3 regions of the Afipia carboxidovorans OM5 genome follow, and region 3 is predicted to be linked to each of the others. Evidence: predicted binding sites of a transcription regulator. Region 3 holds the regulator's gene; each other region holds the start of a gene.
What was found. The regulator LexA, encoded in region 3, represses DNA repair genes until DNA is damaged. The targets are predictions, from matches to a motif close to TGTTCNNNNTGTGTTCNG.

Region 1 (5,966 bases), 920 kb from region 3:
CATCTCAGGCGCGACCAGCTCGGTCGATACGCTTCTCAACACCGTGCTGCAGACGCTCGGCGTCGGGTTGGGGCAGGCGGATGTCTGGGTGGCAGCTATCCGTTGCGACGGCGCCGTGCTGGTGAATTGAAGGGAATGCCCCTCACCCGACATGCTGCGCATGTCGACCTCTCCCCGCAAGCGGGGCGAGGTGAAAGGCCGTTGTCCTCCCTCTCCCCGTTCTTACGGGGAGAGGGTCGGGGTGAGGGGCTCTTGGTCCAGCAGCTTGCTTTCGATTGTCTGCAGAACGCCGTCGATGTTTCCGAGAACCTCATTGTTCCAGAAGCGCAGCACGCAGTAGCCGTCCCGTGTAAGGGTGTCGCCGCGAACGATGTCGGCTTTCGCTTCCGCATGCTGCCCGCCGTCGACTTCGATCACCAATTTTCGCTCGCGGCAGATGAAATCGTAGACGTAGAGGCCAACAGGCTCTTGCCGCACAAACTTGCAACCCGCGATCTGGCGGTTGCGCAACCGGTGCCAGAGCTTGGTTTCCGCGTCGGTTTGGTGACTGCGAAGTTGCCGCGCCCGTGATGTGGCCTTGCGATCCGGTCCTCGCATCGGCTTGCCCCTCACCCGGATCGTTTCACGATCCGACCTCTCCCCGCAAGCGGGGCGAGGTTTGGCTCATGCATTCCTCTCTCTTCCCTCGTTCTTGGGGCGAGATGATCGTGTCCCCGCAAGCAGGAGAGGTGGAGCACAGTCTCTCCCTCTCCCCGTTCTCTACGGGGAGAGGGTCGGGGTGAGGGGCTTCTTGCGAGGAAGATGCCGGGGGACGCTTGCGAGACGATTTGGCGGCTGGTACCAACCGCTCCATGTCCGACAAGAAACCGAAAAAACCGCAGAAACTGCGCGCGCGCCTGCCGCGCGGGCTGATCGACCGCACGCCCTCCGAGATCGCCGCGACCCGCGCGATGGTGGAGACGATCCGTAGCGTCTATGAGCGCTATGGCTTCGAGCCGGTCGAGACGCCTGCGATGGAATATACCGACGCGCTCGGCAAGTTCCTCCCCGATCAGGACCGGCCGAACGAGGGCGTGTTCTCGTTTCAGGACGACGACGAGCAGTGGATTTCGCTGCGCTACGATCTCACCGCGCCGCTCGCGCGCTACGTCGCCGAGCATTTCGACACGCTGCCAAAACCCTATCGCAGCTATCGCCACGGCTACGTCTATCGCAACGAGAAGCCCGGCCCCGGCCGCTTCCGCCAGTTCATGCAGTTTGACGCCGACACGGTGGGCTCGGCCTCGCCTGCCGCCGACGCCGAGATGTGCATGATGGCCGCCGACACGATGGAAGCGCTGGGCATTGCCCCTCATCAGTTCGTGGTTCGAATAAACAATCGAAAGCTGCTTGATGGTGTGCTGTCCAGCATTGGCCTTGGCGATGACGAAGCCGGCCGCAAACTCACCGTGCTCAGGGCAATGGACAAGTTTGACAAGTTCGGACTTGAGGGCGTGCGCCTATTGTTGGGTGAAGGGCGGAAGGATGAGAGTGGAGATTTCACGAAGGGCGCTGGACTAGATGAAAGATCCATCCAGCTTGTTCTTTCGGTGTTTCAGACCGGTGTTGTTCTTACGGGCCCAGCAAGTACAACTGAAAAGAAAGCGCGGCCACTCGACACTCTGACGTTTGCATCTCAGGACGGCGCTGAATGGCACCGCCGCGTAACATTCGAGAGCGTCTTTGAAACGCTCGATCATGTTCGGCAGCGTCTAGGCCAAAAGGTTCAGGTTTTTGAGGATGGCGTGCAGGAGCTTCGGCAAATCGCTGATCTGCTAGTTGCGTCTGGATATGATGACGGACGCGTACAGATCGACCCTTCCGTCGTGCGCGGTCTCGAATACTACACCGGCCCTGTCTACGAAGTTGAACTGTTGCTCGAGACCAAGGACGAGAAGGGCCGCCCGGTGCGGTTCGGCTCGGTCGGCGGTGGCGGGCGATACGATGGATTGGTCTCGCGCTTTCGCGGCGAGCCGGTGCCGGCGACAGGTTTCTCCATCGGCGTTTCGCGGCTGCAGGCGGCGTTGACGTTGCTCGGCAAGATCGACACCAAGCCCGAAGCCGGCCCCGTCGTCGTGCTGGTGATGGATCGTAACGAGATCGCGCAATATCAAAAATTCGTCGCGACACTACGCAACGCCGGTATTCGTGCCGAGATGTATCTCGGCAATCCGAAGAACAATCTCGGCGTGCAATTCAAATATGCCGACCGCCGCAACTCGCCTTGCGCCATCCTTCAGGGCGGCGACGAAAAGGCGAAGGGCGTGGTGCAGATCAAGGATCTGATCCTCGGCGCGCAGGTCGGCGGCGAGAGTGAAGATCGCGAGGCGTTCCTGCAGAAGCAGCAGCACGAGGCGCAGTTCGCCGTCAGCGAAAGCGAGCTGATTGAGGGTGTGCGCCAAGTGCTGGCGCGCCACGGCATCAACTGGACCTGAAGTCTTTCAGATCGAACGCGGAGAAATCTCATGCCCGAGATCACGATCAACCTGGCGGCCGGCCGCACCGACGAGCAGAAGCGCGGCATGATGGCGGACATCACCGCCGCGCTCGTCAAGAACCTTGGTGTCGATCCCGAGGTCGTGGTGATTCAGATCAACGAGGCGCCACTCAGCCACAAGATGAAGGGCGGGAAGACCTATCTGGAGCGACAGGCAAAGACATAATTCTGCCACGCTAATTTTCGCGGCCTGAAAGTCGCGAAACGATGCCTCAGTAGGCGGCGCGCAGCGGCCGGTCGGCGCTTCCGGGCGGCACCCAGACGCAGGCGAACGAGATGTAGCCGCCATACTGCGCATCGGCGCCCGTGAGCTTCACCACCTTGCCGTAACGCGCGCAGTGATCGACCGCCATCGCCTTGATGTCCGCGCCCTGCTGGTAGAGCGCATAAGCGATGATGCCGCCGGTATCGTTGCCCTTGAACGGCGGAACCCAGTCAGCCTGCGCCGGCGCGCTCATCGCAATCCCGCAGGCGAACGTTGCCGCCGCCATTATCCAACGTCCGTTCATGCGCATCGAAAGGCTCCCTGATTTGTGCCGGAGTCTAGCCGCGCGGGGCCGGCTTTGAAAGCGCTCGCGGGCCATTGACGGGGCGTTGTCCGAAGGTGTGGCCGCGCTGCACTTGACCCGAAGGGGGCTTCGCGGCACCGTCCGCCAACTCACCATGGGCCTTCGTCACATGCGCATTGCTATCCCCTCGCCGCGGATTGCGGTTTTCGCCATCCTGGTTGCTGCTTTCGGCATGCTGTCTGACGGCAGCGCCCGCGCGGCCAACCCGCTGGAACTGAATTTCTGGCTGTCCGGCCCGCGCTACGACGGGCAGATGGGCGACTGCTCGCAGGCGCTCGGCGCCATCTCGTATCAGTTCGCGGAAAAGGAATCGACCTACTGGAATTCGGCCCTGCGCATCACCGGCTTTGCCGATGTGCGCGAAGTGGCCTTCCGTCCGTGGGAAGGGCCGAACGGTGCCTATAATGCCATTCCGCGCCGCTTCTGCACCGCAAGCGCGATGATCAACGATGGCCATCCGCGCCGCGTGCACTATTCCATCATCGAGGATGGCGGCTTTGCAGGCTCCGGGCTGACCTCGGGCGTCGAGTGGTGTGTGGTCGGGCTCGATCGCAACTGGGCTTACGGGCGCGGCTGCCGCGCGGCGCGGCCCTGAGACGGCTGATTCGACTGGCCGCGAATCGTTCTTGTCATGTTTGTTCTTGTCATGTTCCCGGGGCCTCGCTACCTTTTCGGACGGCGTGGCGCAGGGGCTCAATCATGATCGGGTATGGGGTGAATTTCCGTCGCGGGCTGGCCTCGCTCACGGCTGCAATGGGCGTGCTGCTTGTCGCCAGCTTCGGCGCGGCGGCGCAGGACCATCGGCAGAATGCGCCGGGCGCGTTTGATTTCTATGTGCTGTCGCTGTCGTGGTCGCCGTCGTTCTGCGAGGCGGCGCGTGAGCGCGGCAACACCGGGCGCAGCACGCAGGCCCAGTGCAGCGGGCGGCCTTATTCGTTCGTGGTGCACGGGCTGTGGCCGCAATATGAGCGCGGCTATCCCGAATATTGCAAGCGGCCCTCGCCGCGGCTCGATCGCAACGTCATGCGCGGAATGCTCGATCTGATGCCCGCGCCGGGGCTCGTCTACAACGAGTGGGACAAGCACGGCACCTGCTCGGGGCTTGGTGCGCGCGGTTATTTCGAGACGGTGCGCAAGGCGCGCGCCTCGGTGAAAATTCCCGAGGAATATCTCGATCTGGCCTCGCCCAAGACGGTCACGCCGGGTGAGGTGGAGGAAGCTTTCATCAAGGCCAATCCGGGCCTCAGCGCCGCTGCGATCGCCGTGCGCTGCGACAGCCGCAGGCTTGGCGAGGTGCGGATTTGCATGAACAAGGATCTGCAATTCCGCGCTTGCGAGCAGGTCAACCGCAGCGCCTGCCGCCGCAATCAGATTGTGATGCCGCCGATGCGCGGCGGGTAGCAGTTTGCCGAGGCTGGCTGATACCGATCCGCGAGAGGCTTTACGCTTGCCGCGCTCCTGTCGTAAGCCGCGCCGATGAATTATCGCCACGCCTTTCATGCCGGCAATTTTGCCGATGTCATCAAGCACATCGTGCTGACGCGGATACTGACCTATCTGCATCAGAAGCAGTCGGCCTTCCGCGTCATCGACACCCATGCGGGTGCAGGGCGTTATGACCTCACAGGTGATGAGGCCCAGCGCAGCGGCGAATGGCGCTTCGGCATCGCGCGCGTGCTGCAGGCGCGCTTCTCGAACGAGGCGCAGGCGCTGGTGTCGCCCTATCTCGATATCGTGCGGGCGTTCAATCCGCCGCGCGATCTCGTCGCCTATCCCGGCTCGCCGTTGATTGCGCGGGCGCTGCTGCGGCCGCAGGACCGGCTCGTCGCCTGCGAGCTTGAGCCCGTCGCGCGCAAGGCGCTGATCGGCAATCTCTACAATGATCCGCAGGCGCGGGTGGTCGATCTCGACGGCTGGACCGCGCTTACTGCCTTCGTGCCACCGAGCGAACGGCGCGGCCTCGTGCTGATCGATCCTCCGTTCGAGGCGAAGGACGAATTCGCGCGTCTCGCCGAGCGGTTTGGCGCGGCCTACGCGAAATGGCCGACCGGCATCTACATGATCTGGTACCCGATCAAGGAACGGCGCGGGCCGGACGAGTTTGTGCGGCAGGCGGCCTCGCTGGTCGCAGCGCGCGGCAACAGCAGCGAACATTGCCTGCGGGTGGAGTTCAGCGTCGCACCGCAAACAGCCGACAGCGGCCTCGTCTCCACCGGCCTCCTGATCGTCAATCCGCCCTGGACGCTCGCCTCCGAGCTCCGGACGATCCTTCCCGAGCTGGAAAAGCCACTCGGCCTCGGTGGTGCCGGACGGTACCGGGTTGAGGCTGCACGGGCCTGACAGCCTCCCACCCGGTACCCCGGTATTTTTCCGGACTCGCCACATAGGCAATAGTCAAGACTCGCCGGCAGTGATTAGCTTGGCGTGGGGAACCGGTGTGGGGACGCCGGCCGGACGAGACGGGGGAGGCAAATCCCATGGCAATGACGGGGACGGTGAAGTTTTTCAATGCGGAGCGTGGCTATGGTTTCATCAAGCCCGATGACGGGGGGCGCGATGTTTTCGTCCACATCACCGCAGTGGAGCGAGCGGGCCTGAAAAATCTGGTCGAGGGTCAACAGATTACCTTCGAGGTCGAGCCCGACAAGAAGGGCAAGGGCCCCAAGGCGGTCAACCTCGTGGTTTCATCCTGACGCCGCCCAAGTATCGCTTCCAACGAAAAACCCCGGGTGCAAGGCTCGGGGCTTGAGGTTTGATGATCTATGCGCGTTTGCGCGATCAGAAGTGGTAGTTCACACCAACCCGCACCGTGCTGAAGTTGTAGCCGTTCGGCAGGCCGTTGATGTTGCTGCTGTCGAGAT
Region 2 (5,966 bases), 1.2 Mb from region 3:
GGTCCGATCAACGCCAGCCATGAGAAAGTGAGGTTGGAGATCGCCTGCAGCAGGCCGCCGATCCACAGGCATACAATCAGCGGCGAAGTGCGGGCCAGGAAGCCGCCCGCGAAGCCACCGATCAAGGTGGCCGCGAGGCCGACGCCCTTGACGATGATGGCATAGTCATTGCGGGAAAACCCGATATCGATGATGAACGGCACCGTCATCGCGCCGGCAAATGCATCGGTGAACTTGAACAGCATCACGAAGGCGAGCACGGCGACCGCGTCACGCCGCGTCAGGAATTCGGTGAAGGCGCCGAGCGCGGCCTGCGCCACGCGCTGCACTGAGCTGTCGTGGCCACTCGTGACGGCTGTTGCTTCTGCCTCGATCGATGGCGCCGGCTCGCGTGCCAGTAGCACGGTGATGATTCCGATCACGACCAGCCCTGCCATCACGGCAAAGCTTGCGGACCAGGCGGCAAGCCGGCCGAAACCGGCATACTCAAACCCGGTGACGAGAAACAGCGCGCCGGCGGTCGAAGCCACCATGCCGACGCGATAGGCCGCGACATAGGAGGCCATGCCTGCGGCCTGCTCATCCTCGGGAAGACTCTCGACGCGGAAGGCATCGATGACGATATCCTGCGTCGCCGAGGCAGTCGCGACCAGCAACGCACCGACCGCGACGAAAAACGGCGAGCGCGCCGGATCGGTCAGTCCGAGTGCAAGGATCGCTGCTATCAGGAGAAGTTGCGTGAACACCAGCCAGCCGCGTCTGCGCCCGAGCCAGCGGCCGAGGAGTGGCAGATTGAGGCCGTCGACCAGCGGCGCCCACAGGAATTTCAGCGTGTAGGGCGTGCCGACCAGCGTGAACAGCCCGATGGTGCCGAGGCTGACACCGCTCTCGCTGACCCATACCAGCAGTGTCGATCCCGACAGCGCCAGCGGCAGTCCCGACGAGAAGCCCAGGAACATCACGACCAGAACGCGGGGCTTCAGATAAACGGTGAGCGCCTCACGCCAGGATGCGCGGGCCGCAGCGGATGTCTCGACGCTCTCTGGCGATGTCATGGGAAGGTGTTAGCAGATTCGGGGCGCTTTCCTTCTCACTTGTGGCAGGGCAGCAGTTTCACTCGCTATCGTCATGGCGGAAAAGCTTATTCCCCCGCCTGCAATGCCCGCGGCTGGCTGGGGAACAGGTCGGTCGGTGTGCTGTCGGCGGGCGGGGAGGCATCCTCGGTCTGGCCGAAATCGAGTTCCTCGATCTTGACCGCGCGCTTGCCGATCTTGTTGACCGAAATCAGCACCTGCCGCACGTCCTCGCTGACCTGATCGAAATGGCTGCCCAGTTTGCTGACGCGGTCGCGCAGCCGCTCGACGTCGCCCATCATGTTCATCACCTCGGTGCGGATCTGGTCGGCGGCATCGCGCATCCGCGCGTCCTTCATGATCTGCTGCATCACCTGAATCGCGAGCATCAGGAGCGAGGGCGACACCAGCACGATTCGGGCGCGATAGGCCTTCTGCACCACGTCGTCGAAGCCGTCATGAATCTCCGCGTAGACGGATTCGGAGGGCACGAACATCAAGGCCGTGTCCTGCGTCTCGCCGGCAATCAGATATTTCCCGGCGATGTCGGAGACATGCTTCATCACGTCCTGACGCAAGCGTTGCGCCGCAAGCTTGCGCGCGTCGTCGCTCTTGGCCTCGCGCAGCGCCGTCACCGCCTCGAGCGGAAATTTCGCATCGATGCACAGCGGTCGCTGGTCGGGCAGAAACACCACGCAATCCGGGCGCTTGTTGTTCGACAGCGTATGCTGGAAGGCGAACGCGCCTTTCGGCAGCCCGTCCTGCACAATCGCTTCCATCCGCGCCTGGCCGAACGCGCCGCGTGCCTGCTTGTTGGCGAGCACGTCGCGCAGCGTCGTCACCTGCGTCGTGAGGTCGGTGAGGTTCTTGTGCGCGTTGTCGATGATGCCGAGCCGCTCGTGCAGCGCGCGCAGGCTCTCCATGGTGTTGCGGGTGGTCTGCTCCATCGACTGGCCGACACGCTGCGTCACCGAATCGAGCCGCTCGTTGACGGCGCGCGCCATCTCGGTCTGCCGCCCGGCGAGCGCCTGCCCCATCTCGTGCACGCGCCCGGCAGCTTCGTTCTGGATGCGCAGCACCTCGCTGAGGCGCTCCTCCATCTCATCCGCGCGGATCGCCTGTGCCATGGCAACAGCCGCGCGGGTCCTCCCGGTGCGAGCGATGATGATGGCAATGACGAGAAGCAGCGACAGCGCGAGCACGCCGCAGACGAGAAGCGCCATGCCGGTGCGCACCGGGGTATCGCCGATCAGAAATAGGATGTCGTTCATTGTGCGAGTGTAGCCCGATTCGCGTCCGCTATGGAACGAAGCGGGAACATTTATGGTTAACAAATTATTTCATACGCGGTGACCCGGCGCGCCACACGGGCCGTTTGACCGCGAAAGGCGCAGCGATTACATCGCAGTCATGGCCATTCGTGAAATCATCAGCATTCCGGACAAACGCCTGCGCCGCGTTTCCGAGCCGGTTGAAAAAATTACTTCCGAAGTCCGCGCGCTCGCCGAGGACATGTTCGAAACCATGTATGACGCGCCAGGTATTGGCCTTGCCGCCATTCAAGTGGCGGTACCGCTGCGGCTCATCACCATGGATCTCGCCAAGAAAGAGGGCGAGAGCGCGCCGCGGGTGTTCATCAACCCGGAGATTTTGTCGAAGTCGGAAGACATCGCGGTCTACGAAGAAGGCTGCCTGTCGATCCCCGAATATTACGAGGAAGTCGAGCGGCCGGCCTCGGTGCGCGTGCGCTTCATGGACCTCGAGGGCGAGGTTCATGAGGAGGATGCCGAGGGGCTTTTCGCCACCTGCATCCAGCACGAGATCGACCACCTCAACGGCGTTCTGTTCATCGATTATCTGTCGAAGCTCAAGCGCGACCGGGTGATGAAGAAGTTCACCAAGGCCGCGAAGCTCGCGGCGAAGTAGTCGAACGAAATCCCTCTTGCTGCCATGCCCGCGCTCGTCGCGGGCATCTACATCTTGGTCTTTCAAATCGCCAAGGCGTGGATGCCCGCGACAAGCGCGGGCATGACAGAGTAAAAAGGTTAAGTCTGCAAGGGATAACCCGCGTTCATGCCGCTTCGTCTGATCTTCATGGGCACGCCGGATTTCGCAGTGCCGACGCTGCGCGAACTGCATGCGCAGGGCCATGAGATCGCGGCGGTCTATACCCGTGCGGCCAAGCCCGCCGGGCGAGGCATGAAGCTGCAGATAACGCCGGTGGAGAAGGCGGCGCGCGAGCTCGGCCTGCCGGTGCTGACGCCGTCAACATTGAGGACGCCTGAGGCGGAAGCGGAATTCCGCGCCCACAACGCGGATGCCGCCGTGGTCGTCGCCTATGGCATGATCCTGCCTGCGAACATTCTCAACGCTGTGCCGCGCGGCTGTTTCAATCTGCACGCCTCGCTGTTGCCGCGCTGGCGCGGAGCTGCGCCGATCCAGCGTGCGATCATGACGGGTGACGCCGAATCCGGCGTGATGGTGATGAAGATGGATGTCGGTCTCGATACCGGCGACGTCGCGATGACGGATCGCCTGCAGATCACCGATGCGATGACCGCGCAGGACCTGCACGATGCGCTGGCGCCGCGCGGCGCCAGGTTGATGGCGCAGGCGATGGTTGCGCTGGAGCAGGGTAGTCTCAACCTTAAACCGCAAGGCGAAGAAGGCGTCACCTACGCCGCCAAGATCGGCAAGGCGGAAGCAAAGATCGACTGGGCACGGCCTGCACACGATGTGCTGCGCCACATTCACGGTCTGTCGCCGTTTCCCGGTGCGTGGTTCGAGGTCGCCATCGACGGCGCGCCGGTGCGCATCAAGGTGCTGCGCTGTGAGCTGGTGAAGGGATCAGGCGCGCCCGGCGCACTGCTCGACGATCGCTTGACGATCGCATGCGGCGAGGGCGCGATCCGTCTTCTCGACGTGCAGCGCGCGGGCAAACAGCCGATGCGCGCGCTGGATTTTCTGCGTGGCACGCCGCTCATACCGCCGCTGAGTGTCATGTGATGGGGATTCCTCGATCGGCCTCTTTCACCTCGCCCCGTTTACGGGGAGAGGTCGGATTGCGTAGCAATCCGGGTGAGGGGCGTTCGTGCTGCTCGTCCGGACTATGCCCCTCACCCTCATTATACCCCCGACCCTCTCCCCGCGGGCGGGGAGAGGGAGCGAGGCTCCGACGCTGATGCCGCGCTACAAGCTCCTCATCGAATATGACGGCACGCCGTTCTGCGGCTGGCAGTATCAGGACAACGGCCCCTCCGTGCAGGGCGCACTGGAGGATGCCGTCGCCGCGCTGGCGGGCACGCACGTGCGTGTTCATGGCGCGGGGCGCACCGACGCCGGAGTGCATGCACTGGGGCAGGTCGCGCATATCGATCTCGAGAAATCCTATCGTACCGATCAGGTGCGTGATGCGCTCAACGCCCATCTGCGGCCGCACCCGATCGGCGTGTTGTCAGCGGAGATCGTGCCGGAGACATTCGAGTCGCGCTTCTCAGCGGTGAAGCGGCATTATATCTATCGCATCAGCAATCGGCGAGCCAACCTCGCGCTCGATCTTCATCGTGCGTGGCGTATCGCGCGGACGCTCGATGTCGCGGCGATGCACGAGGCTGCGCAGGTGCTGGTCGGCCGGCACGATTTCACGACGTTTCGTGACACCGAATGTCAGGCGAAATCGCCGGAAAAGACGCTCGATCAACTCGACGTCACGCGTGAGGGCGATGCGGTGAGCATCGTCACCTCGGCCCGCTCGTTCCTGCACAGCCAGGTGCGTTCGATGGTCGGCTCGCTGGTGTGGGTCGGTCACGGCCGGTGGACCATCGCCGACATGCGCAATGCGCTCGCTGCGCGCGACCGCACCGCGTGCGGCCCGGTGGCCCCGCCGGAAGGATTGTATCTGGTGCGGGTGGATTATTGATTCTTCTTTCCCTCTCCCCTTGTGGGAGAGGGTGGCGAGAATCGAGCAAAGCGAGATCGAGCCGGGTGAGGGGTGAAGCTGCATATGCGATGCGACCCCTCACCCGCCCTCGCTGGGCTCGGACACCCTCTCCCACAAGGGGAGAGGGGAAGAAGTGCTCGTAGAGGCTATGACTCCAGCGCTTTCATCGCATCCCAGAACGTCTCCTCGCCGTCCCTGACATTCTCCTGCCAGTGATCGGCGGCGTTGTCGTCGGCTTCGTCGGTGATGAACTTGAATGCGCGCCAGGGCAGCGAGTGGCGCTGGCAGACATGAGCGATGGCGTAGAGCTCCATGTCGACGATGTCGACCTTGTTCTCGACGAGCCACGGATCGGGCGCGGTGACGAAACTGTCGCCGGTGCCGCAGATCACGCCGTCGCGCCCCGACGACAGGTGATCGATCTCCGGCGAGAACGGTGTGCGCCCGCGCGGCGCGAGCGGCATCGCCATCATGTCGCGCTGAACGACATGCGCGACCTCGACGAGGCCGTTATGCATCTTGTGAATTTTGCCGGCAGTGCCGTAATTGATCACGAGCCGCGGGCGCAGCACCAGAAGCGCGAGCGTCGCGGCGCTCGCCGCATTGATCTTGCCGACGCCGGTGTAGATCACCTCGACGCCGTCAGGCGCGCGCGCCTTGTCGAGTTCATCGTCGATGGCGGTGAGAACGAGAATGTGCCCGCTCATGCGCGTGCTCACTTGAAGTAGCGCGTAAGAACGCCGCGATAGATTTGCGTCAGCGCGTCGAGATCGGCGACCGGCGTGCGCTCGTCGATCTGGTGCATGGTTTGGCCGACGAGGCCGAATTCCAGCACCGGACAGTAATGGGTGATGAAGCGTGCATCCGAGGTGCCGCCGCCGGTGTCGAGCTTCGGCTTGCGTCCGGTCACTTCCTCGATCGCGTCGATAACGAGATCAGTGAACGCGCCCGGC
Region 3 (5,966 bases):
GGCTACGCGGTCCGCACCACCGACGCCGCGAAGGGCGCGCGCCTCACCGTGATCGGCGAGAGCGCGGCCGGTCGGCCGTTCGAGGGGCCCGCGATCGGTCCGAACGAGGCGGTTCGCATCTTCACCGGCGGCGTCGTTCCCGCAGGGGCCGACACCATCGTCATTCAGGAGGACGTCGAGCGCGAACACAATTTTATCACATTAGCTGAAGCCGCTCCGAAGCCCCGCCACATCCGCGAAGCCGGCCTCGATTTTCGTGAAGGCGACGTGATGTTGCGGCGTGGCACCCTCCTCTCTGATCGCGACCTCTCGCTTGCAGCCTCGATGAACCATCCGACACTGCCGGTGCATCGCAAGCCGAAGATCGCCATTCTCGCGACCGGCGATGAACTGGTGATGCCGGGCTCGCAGACGGGACCGGGCCAGATTATTTATTCGAATGCCTATGCGATCCAGGCGTTGATGCGCAGCACCGGCGCGGAGACGATCTCGCTCGGCATCGCGCACGATACAATGGAAGACACCTGCGCCGCGATCCGCCGCGCGAAGGAGATGGGAGCCGACCTCCTCATCACCAGCGGCGGCGCTTCCGTCGGCGATCACGACATGGTCAAGCCCGCGCTCGAAGCCGAAGGCACCGACATCAAGTTCTGGAAGATCGCACTGCGCCCCGGCAAGCCGATGATGCACGGCCGCTGCGGATCGATGCGCGTGATCGGCCTGCCCGGCAATCCGTCATCGTCTTACGTGTGCTCGTTCGTGTTCGCGGTGCCGCTGATCCGCGCGATGCTCGGCCGCGCACAGGTCAACCACTGCATCGAGACCGCAATTCTCGGCCACGCTCTTCCTCCGAACGATCATCGGCAGGAATATCTGCGGGCGCGCGTTCTCAACGACAACGGCGTCGCGATTGCGACTACCGTCAATCTTCAGGACAGTTCGCTGCTCGGCAATCTCTCCGCGGCGGATGTTCTGCTGGTCCGCCCTCCGCTCGCACCGGCCGCGCAGGCAGGCGAGCGCTGTGACGTGATCCGTCTGCCGGCGTAACGCGCCGCGCGGCATCGCACGCGCCGTCAGGCGCGTCCGGCGATCTGCATATTCGAAAGATTGGCAACCGGCCTGCGACGCGCAGACGCTTCCATCTCCGCCTGCAGCATCTCGAGATCCGACGGCAACGGCACCCAACCGCACGGACACTCCTGCGCCTGATGCGCGCTCGACGTTTGACGATAGATTGCACCGAGGGCCGATGCCATCATCCGCATCACCACCATCGGCGGCAGCGCGGAGTTGTCGAGCATCCGGCAGAACGTCACCATCAGGTTGTGATCGACCTCGACCTGCGTGGGCTCCTCGTTGTGATAGTCCATCGGCAATCTCCTCCCGGCACGCAGTGTGTTGCGCGCAAGACCTAGGATGATGTGCCGCGCGGCTCAATCGCAGAAAGCCAGACTGGAATTAGAAGACGTTCAATCCGGCGCGGAATAGCTCGTGATCCAGTTCGCAACTGGCCGGCCCCGCCTCAGCACGATGGAACGATGCAAAGGCCCGTTCGGCATGAATTTGTAAAATTGGGCCGATTAGATTCATAAGAATTTAACTATTGCGGAACATGTATGGAACATATAGTGTATGTTCATGATTTGTTTCGAGTGAGTCTAGCACCCTGCAAGAACATCGGCAGGTGCCGCGACGACCGGGTTGAAGGCCCGGCAGATCAAGAATTGAGGGCTGGGCCGGATGCTGACACGCAAACAATACGAACTGCTGCGCTTCATCAACGAGCGCCTCAAGGAAAGCGGGATTCCCCCCTCCTTCGACGAGATGAAGGATGCGCTCGACCTGCGCTCGAAGTCCGGCATTCATCGCCTTATCACCGCGCTTGAGGAGCGTGGCTTCATCCGCCGGCTCGCCAATCGCGCCCGCGCCATCGAAGTCATCAAGTTGCCCGAGCCCGCACTTGGCAGCGGCGGCCGTCGCGGCTTCACCCCAAGCGTGATCGAAGGCAACCTCGGCAAGGCGCGCGGCCCGGCGAGCTTTGATGAAAGCGGCGAACAGCCCGTTGCCGTGCCGGTGATGGGTCGCATCGCAGCCGGCACGCCGATCGAGGCGTTGCAGACCCGCAGCCATACCATCAGCGTGCCGCCCGACATGCTCGGCGCCGGCGAGCACTACGCGCTCGAAGTGCGCGGCGATTCGATGGTCGAGGCCGGCATTCTCGACGGCGACATGGCGCTGATCCAGCGCAGCGAGAACGCCGACACCGGCGACATCGTCGTTGCGCTGATCGACGAGGAGGAAGCGACGCTGAAGCGCTTCCGCCGTCGCGGTGCTTCCATTGCGCTCGAGCCCGCCAACACCGCCTACGAAGTCCGTATCCTGCCGCCGAACCGCGTGCGGATTCAGGGCAAGCTCATCGGACTGTACCGCAAGTACTGAGCCAAGACTTGAGGCGACATCACAACGCCTGAGAATGCGGTCGGCGCGCGAATGCCCGACTGTGAATTGTCATTGTGAGAAGTGTAAGCGACGAAGCAATCCAACTCTCTCTGCACGCTCATAGTTGAGTTGCAGGGTAACTGTTGGATGCGGCGAGCGGGCGCGGATCAAATCCACGCGCAACGATGGTCGCGCACCTCAAGTAAAAAAAAATCGCAATCTATGGCGAGCTCTCGCGCACTGGCACGAGCGCGTTGCGGTCAGCGGCGGCACGAAATCAACGATGGCTTAGATCAGCGATAGCCGCCGAAAGGTGGCGGCGGCGCGGGCTGGCGCGGCTGCTGGGCCGGCTGCGGCCGTGCCTGACGCCGCTGCTGTGTTTGCTGCGGCGGCGGTGCGGGCTTCACCGGCTCGTTCTGCGCGGTAACGGGCTGCTCAGGTGATTTGCAGTCGATCAGCCACACGTCATAGATCGGATGCTCCACCGCGTGGAGGCCCGGGCTTGCCGCAAACATCCAGCCGGAGAAAATCCGCTTCACTTCATTCTGCAGCGTGATCTCGTCGACCTCGACAAAGGCGTCGGTGTTGGCGGCTTCCGTCGCGGGGCGCGTGTAGCACGCATCCGTCTTCACCCGCAGCGCACCGAACTGCACGGTCTCGCCGATATCCTGATCGAAGGTGATGATGCGGCCGGTGATCTTGTCGAGGCCGGAGAACACCGCCTTCTTGTTCGGGATCTTGATCGCGGGTGGCTCGGTGACGATTTCATCGCCGGGCTGCAGCGTCGCCGGAGACTGCTGCGGATTGCCGGCCGGCGGCTTCTGTCCCGGCAGCGCGTTGCCGGGCGGCGGATTGACCGCAACGTTGGGAGGCTGCTGCTGCGGTGCTGTCGCACTGCCAGGCGGCGGCGCCAGCGGTTGGGACTGCACCGCTCCGGGGCGTGGCGCACCCTGCCCCGGCGGCAGCGGACGCGCAGCCTGCGGCGCAGGCAATAGGCGACCCTGCGGAATTTCCGGGACTTCCTCTTCGTCGGGATCTTGCGTGGGATCGCCATGCGACAGGCCCGCAGGCGGACGCAGCGGCTGATCGGAAAAGATGTTGCCGATCTGCGCGCGTGCCGGCGGCAAGGCAAACAGCGAGGCCGCGATCAGTGTCGCAAACGAAATCGTGGCGGCGGTTCGAAGCATTGCACGCTCTGCTCGGGCGATTCGGGCTCGCGACATTCGGCGGACACCCGCGGCGCGAGGCCATCGGTTAACACGGGCATTGCGGCAGCGAAAGGGCGGGCGCGTCGCCCGCCTCGTTCAGCTTCCCGGTGTCCAGGCCTGATAGTCACCGGTTGCCTTGGGACGCTGGCCGCTCCCAAGCGTCGAGCCTGCAGGGCGATAAGCTGCCGGCGTACCGGTCAGGTTCGGGCGATGCGGCTTCTGCCAGTCCCGCGGCGTGTAGTGCTCTTCGGTCGGCGGCACATCCGCGGTGTGATGCAGCCAGCCGTGCCAGTCGGGCGAAACCTTGGTTGATTCGGTGTAGCCGTTATAGAGCACCCAGCGCCGCTCGATCCCGAGCGTCGGATCGATCTTCCCGCCACGCGTCCGGTAATAGCGGTTGCCCATCTCGTCGGTCCCGACCAGCTCGCCGAAGCGCCAGGTCCAGAACTGGGTGCCGAACGTGAATCCGTTCCACCAGGTAAAAATCCTCAAGAGAAACAGCTTCATCTGGGAATCCATGCCGAACAGGGAGCGTTGCGGAGCCCTTGATGCCACCCGCCCTCTCTGTTGTCCAGATACCTCCGGGCAAGGCCGTAGTGCGGAACACGAGCGCTTGAACAGGACACTTTGTCATGGAACCATGCCACACAAGCGCCAGAAAGTTCCCGACAACTTTGGGGAACTCTTTTGGAACGCGTCCCGATCCCGCGCGTTAGGTGCCTAGGCCGATCACAAGGGATAACTGGAGTAAAAAATGATGAATTTGACCAAGGGTCTCGCGGTAGCCGCTGTTCTGGCGCTGCCGCTCGGTATGGCTTCCACCGCGAATGCCGCTCCGCTCAGCGCGAATCCCGTTCTGTCGGGAACCGTAACGAGCACCTCGTCCGACCTCACGCAGCAGGTGCGTTGGCGTGGCCACCGTGGTGGCCATTGGCATGGTCACCGTGGCGGCGGCTGGGGCGGCGTCGGCGCGGGCCTTGCGGCCGGCGCGCTGATCGGCGGCGCGATCGCGGCGAGCCAGGCTCCCTACGGTTACTACGGCCCCGGCTATGCTCCCGGCCCGGCCTATGTTGAGGGCGATGCCGTGAGCTACTGCATGCAACGCTTCAAGTCATATGATCCGCGCTCGGGCACCTATCTCGGCTACGATGGCCTGCGCCATCCCTGCCCGTAAGCAGCTCTTTCCATTTTCGACAAGAGAGGCGGCGTAGCAATACGCCGCTTTTTCTTTGACAGGCACTCAGTAACTGAAGACGCCTATGCCCGTGCCGCGATCACAACGCCTGCGATGGTAAGCGCGAGCGCGCCGATCTGCGGCACACCCAGCGGCTCACCGAGTGAAATCGCCGAGGCCACGACTCCAGTCACCGGCACAATCAACGTCCCGATCGCAGCCGTCGAGGCAGGCAACCGCTCCAGCGCTGCGAACCAGCAAGCGTAGCCGATCGCGCCCTGAAAAATGGTGCTGAACCCGAACAGCAGCCAGCCAAGCATCGACATGCCGCCAAAATGCGGATGCTCGAACAGAAGACCGATCAAGGCCACCGGAAAACAGCCAAGCCCGATCTGCCAGACTGCACCCGGCAGCGGCGGAAGCATAATCGGCCGTCGTTTGGCGAGGACCGCGCCGAGAGCAAACAGTAGCGCTGCGATCAGCGCGTAAGCGATACCCGGCATCTTCTCCCAGGAGACGCTGATGCTGTCGCCGCCCATCAGCAGCACCACGCCGCCAATCGCCATTGCAATAGCGACGATCCGCAACACGGAAAGCCGGTCGCCAAGCATCGGCCATGCCAGGCCCGCCGCCCACACCGGAATCGTCGCACCGAGAATCGCGGTCTCCGAGGCCGGCAGATGCACCAGCGACAGCCCCATCAACCCCATCCAGAAGCCGACCATCAACGCCGCATAAAGAACGAGCTTGCCCCATTCGCCACGCGGTGCACGCAGCGACTGCCCTTTCGCGAAAACCAGTCCCGCAAGCATCATCGCACTGAACACGCCCGGCAGTCCGCGTATTGTCAGCGGCGGCAGTTCATTCAACAGCCATTTCGAGACCGGCCAGTTGACGCCCCAGATCACCGTCGCGATGAGCAAAAGACCGTAGCCCACCACACGGCGATCGTGCGGCGGTTGAGACGGGCGATCGTGCGTCGAAGCCTTTTCCGGCTCGCGCAGAGAGCGTTGATCCATCAGACCTCAGACGTTGCATGCATCAGCGGAAGTGGCGGGGTTAAGCACGCAAGCGCTTCATCGTCTACCCGAAATGCAGAGGATTAGACAGACGAGCAGCCGCCTTTCCGCAGAATGGGAGAGCTG

Region 1: a site for LexA is predicted at 3,742-3,759, ahead of OCA5_RS04520 (ribonuclease T2 family protein). Genes of this name have one in related genera too.
Region 2: a site for LexA is predicted at 2,376-2,393, ahead of OCA5_RS03000 (DNA recombination protein RmuC). Genes of this name have one in related genera too.

Annotation. Positions count from the first base shown of each region.
Region 1 is NC_015684.1:950,025-955,990, forward strand. Features, by position in the region: gene OCA5_RS04490 (pilus assembly protein TadG-related protein) at 1-130, shown strand, start outside; gene OCA5_RS04495 (endonuclease domain-containing protein) at 223-597, opposite strand; gene hisS (histidine--tRNA ligase) at 852-2,474, shown strand; gene OCA5_RS04505 (tautomerase family protein) at 2,505-2,702, shown strand; gene OCA5_RS04510 (hypothetical protein) at 2,749-3,051, opposite strand; gene OCA5_RS04515 (hypothetical protein) at 3,215-3,700, shown strand; gene OCA5_RS04520 (ribonuclease T2 family protein) at 3,805-4,506, shown strand; gene OCA5_RS04525 (23S rRNA (adenine(2030)-N(6))-methyltransferase RlmJ) at 4,582-5,445, shown strand; gene OCA5_RS04530 (cold-shock protein) at 5,583-5,798, shown strand; gene OCA5_RS04535 (outer membrane protein) at 5,884-5,966, opposite strand, start outside.
Region 2 is NC_015684.1:624,903-630,868, forward strand. Features, by position in the region: gene OCA5_RS02995 (AmpG family muropeptide MFS transporter) at 1-1,055, opposite strand, end outside; gene OCA5_RS03000 (DNA recombination protein RmuC) at 1,142-2,344, opposite strand; gene def (peptide deformylase) at 2,484-2,999, shown strand; gene fmt (methionyl-tRNA formyltransferase) at 3,147-4,079, shown strand; gene truA (tRNA pseudouridine(38-40) synthase TruA) at 4,255-4,992, shown strand; gene OCA5_RS03020 (phosphorylase family protein) at 5,160-5,720, opposite strand; gene dapE (succinyl-diaminopimelate desuccinylase) at 5,729-5,966, opposite strand, start outside.
Region 3 is NC_015684.1:1,869,043-1,875,008, reverse strand. Features, by position in the region: gene OCA5_RS08730 (molybdopterin molybdotransferase MoeA) at 1-1,047, shown strand, start outside; gene OCA5_RS08725 (hypothetical protein) at 1,074-1,370, opposite strand; gene lexA (transcriptional repressor LexA) at 1,741-2,439, shown strand; gene OCA5_RS08715 (DUF2155 domain-containing protein) at 2,733-3,626, opposite strand; gene OCA5_RS08710 (NADH:ubiquinone oxidoreductase subunit NDUFA12) at 3,744-4,154, opposite strand; gene OCA5_RS08705 (BA14K family protein) at 4,402-4,821, shown strand; gene OCA5_RS08700 (DMT family transporter) at 4,905-5,840, opposite strand.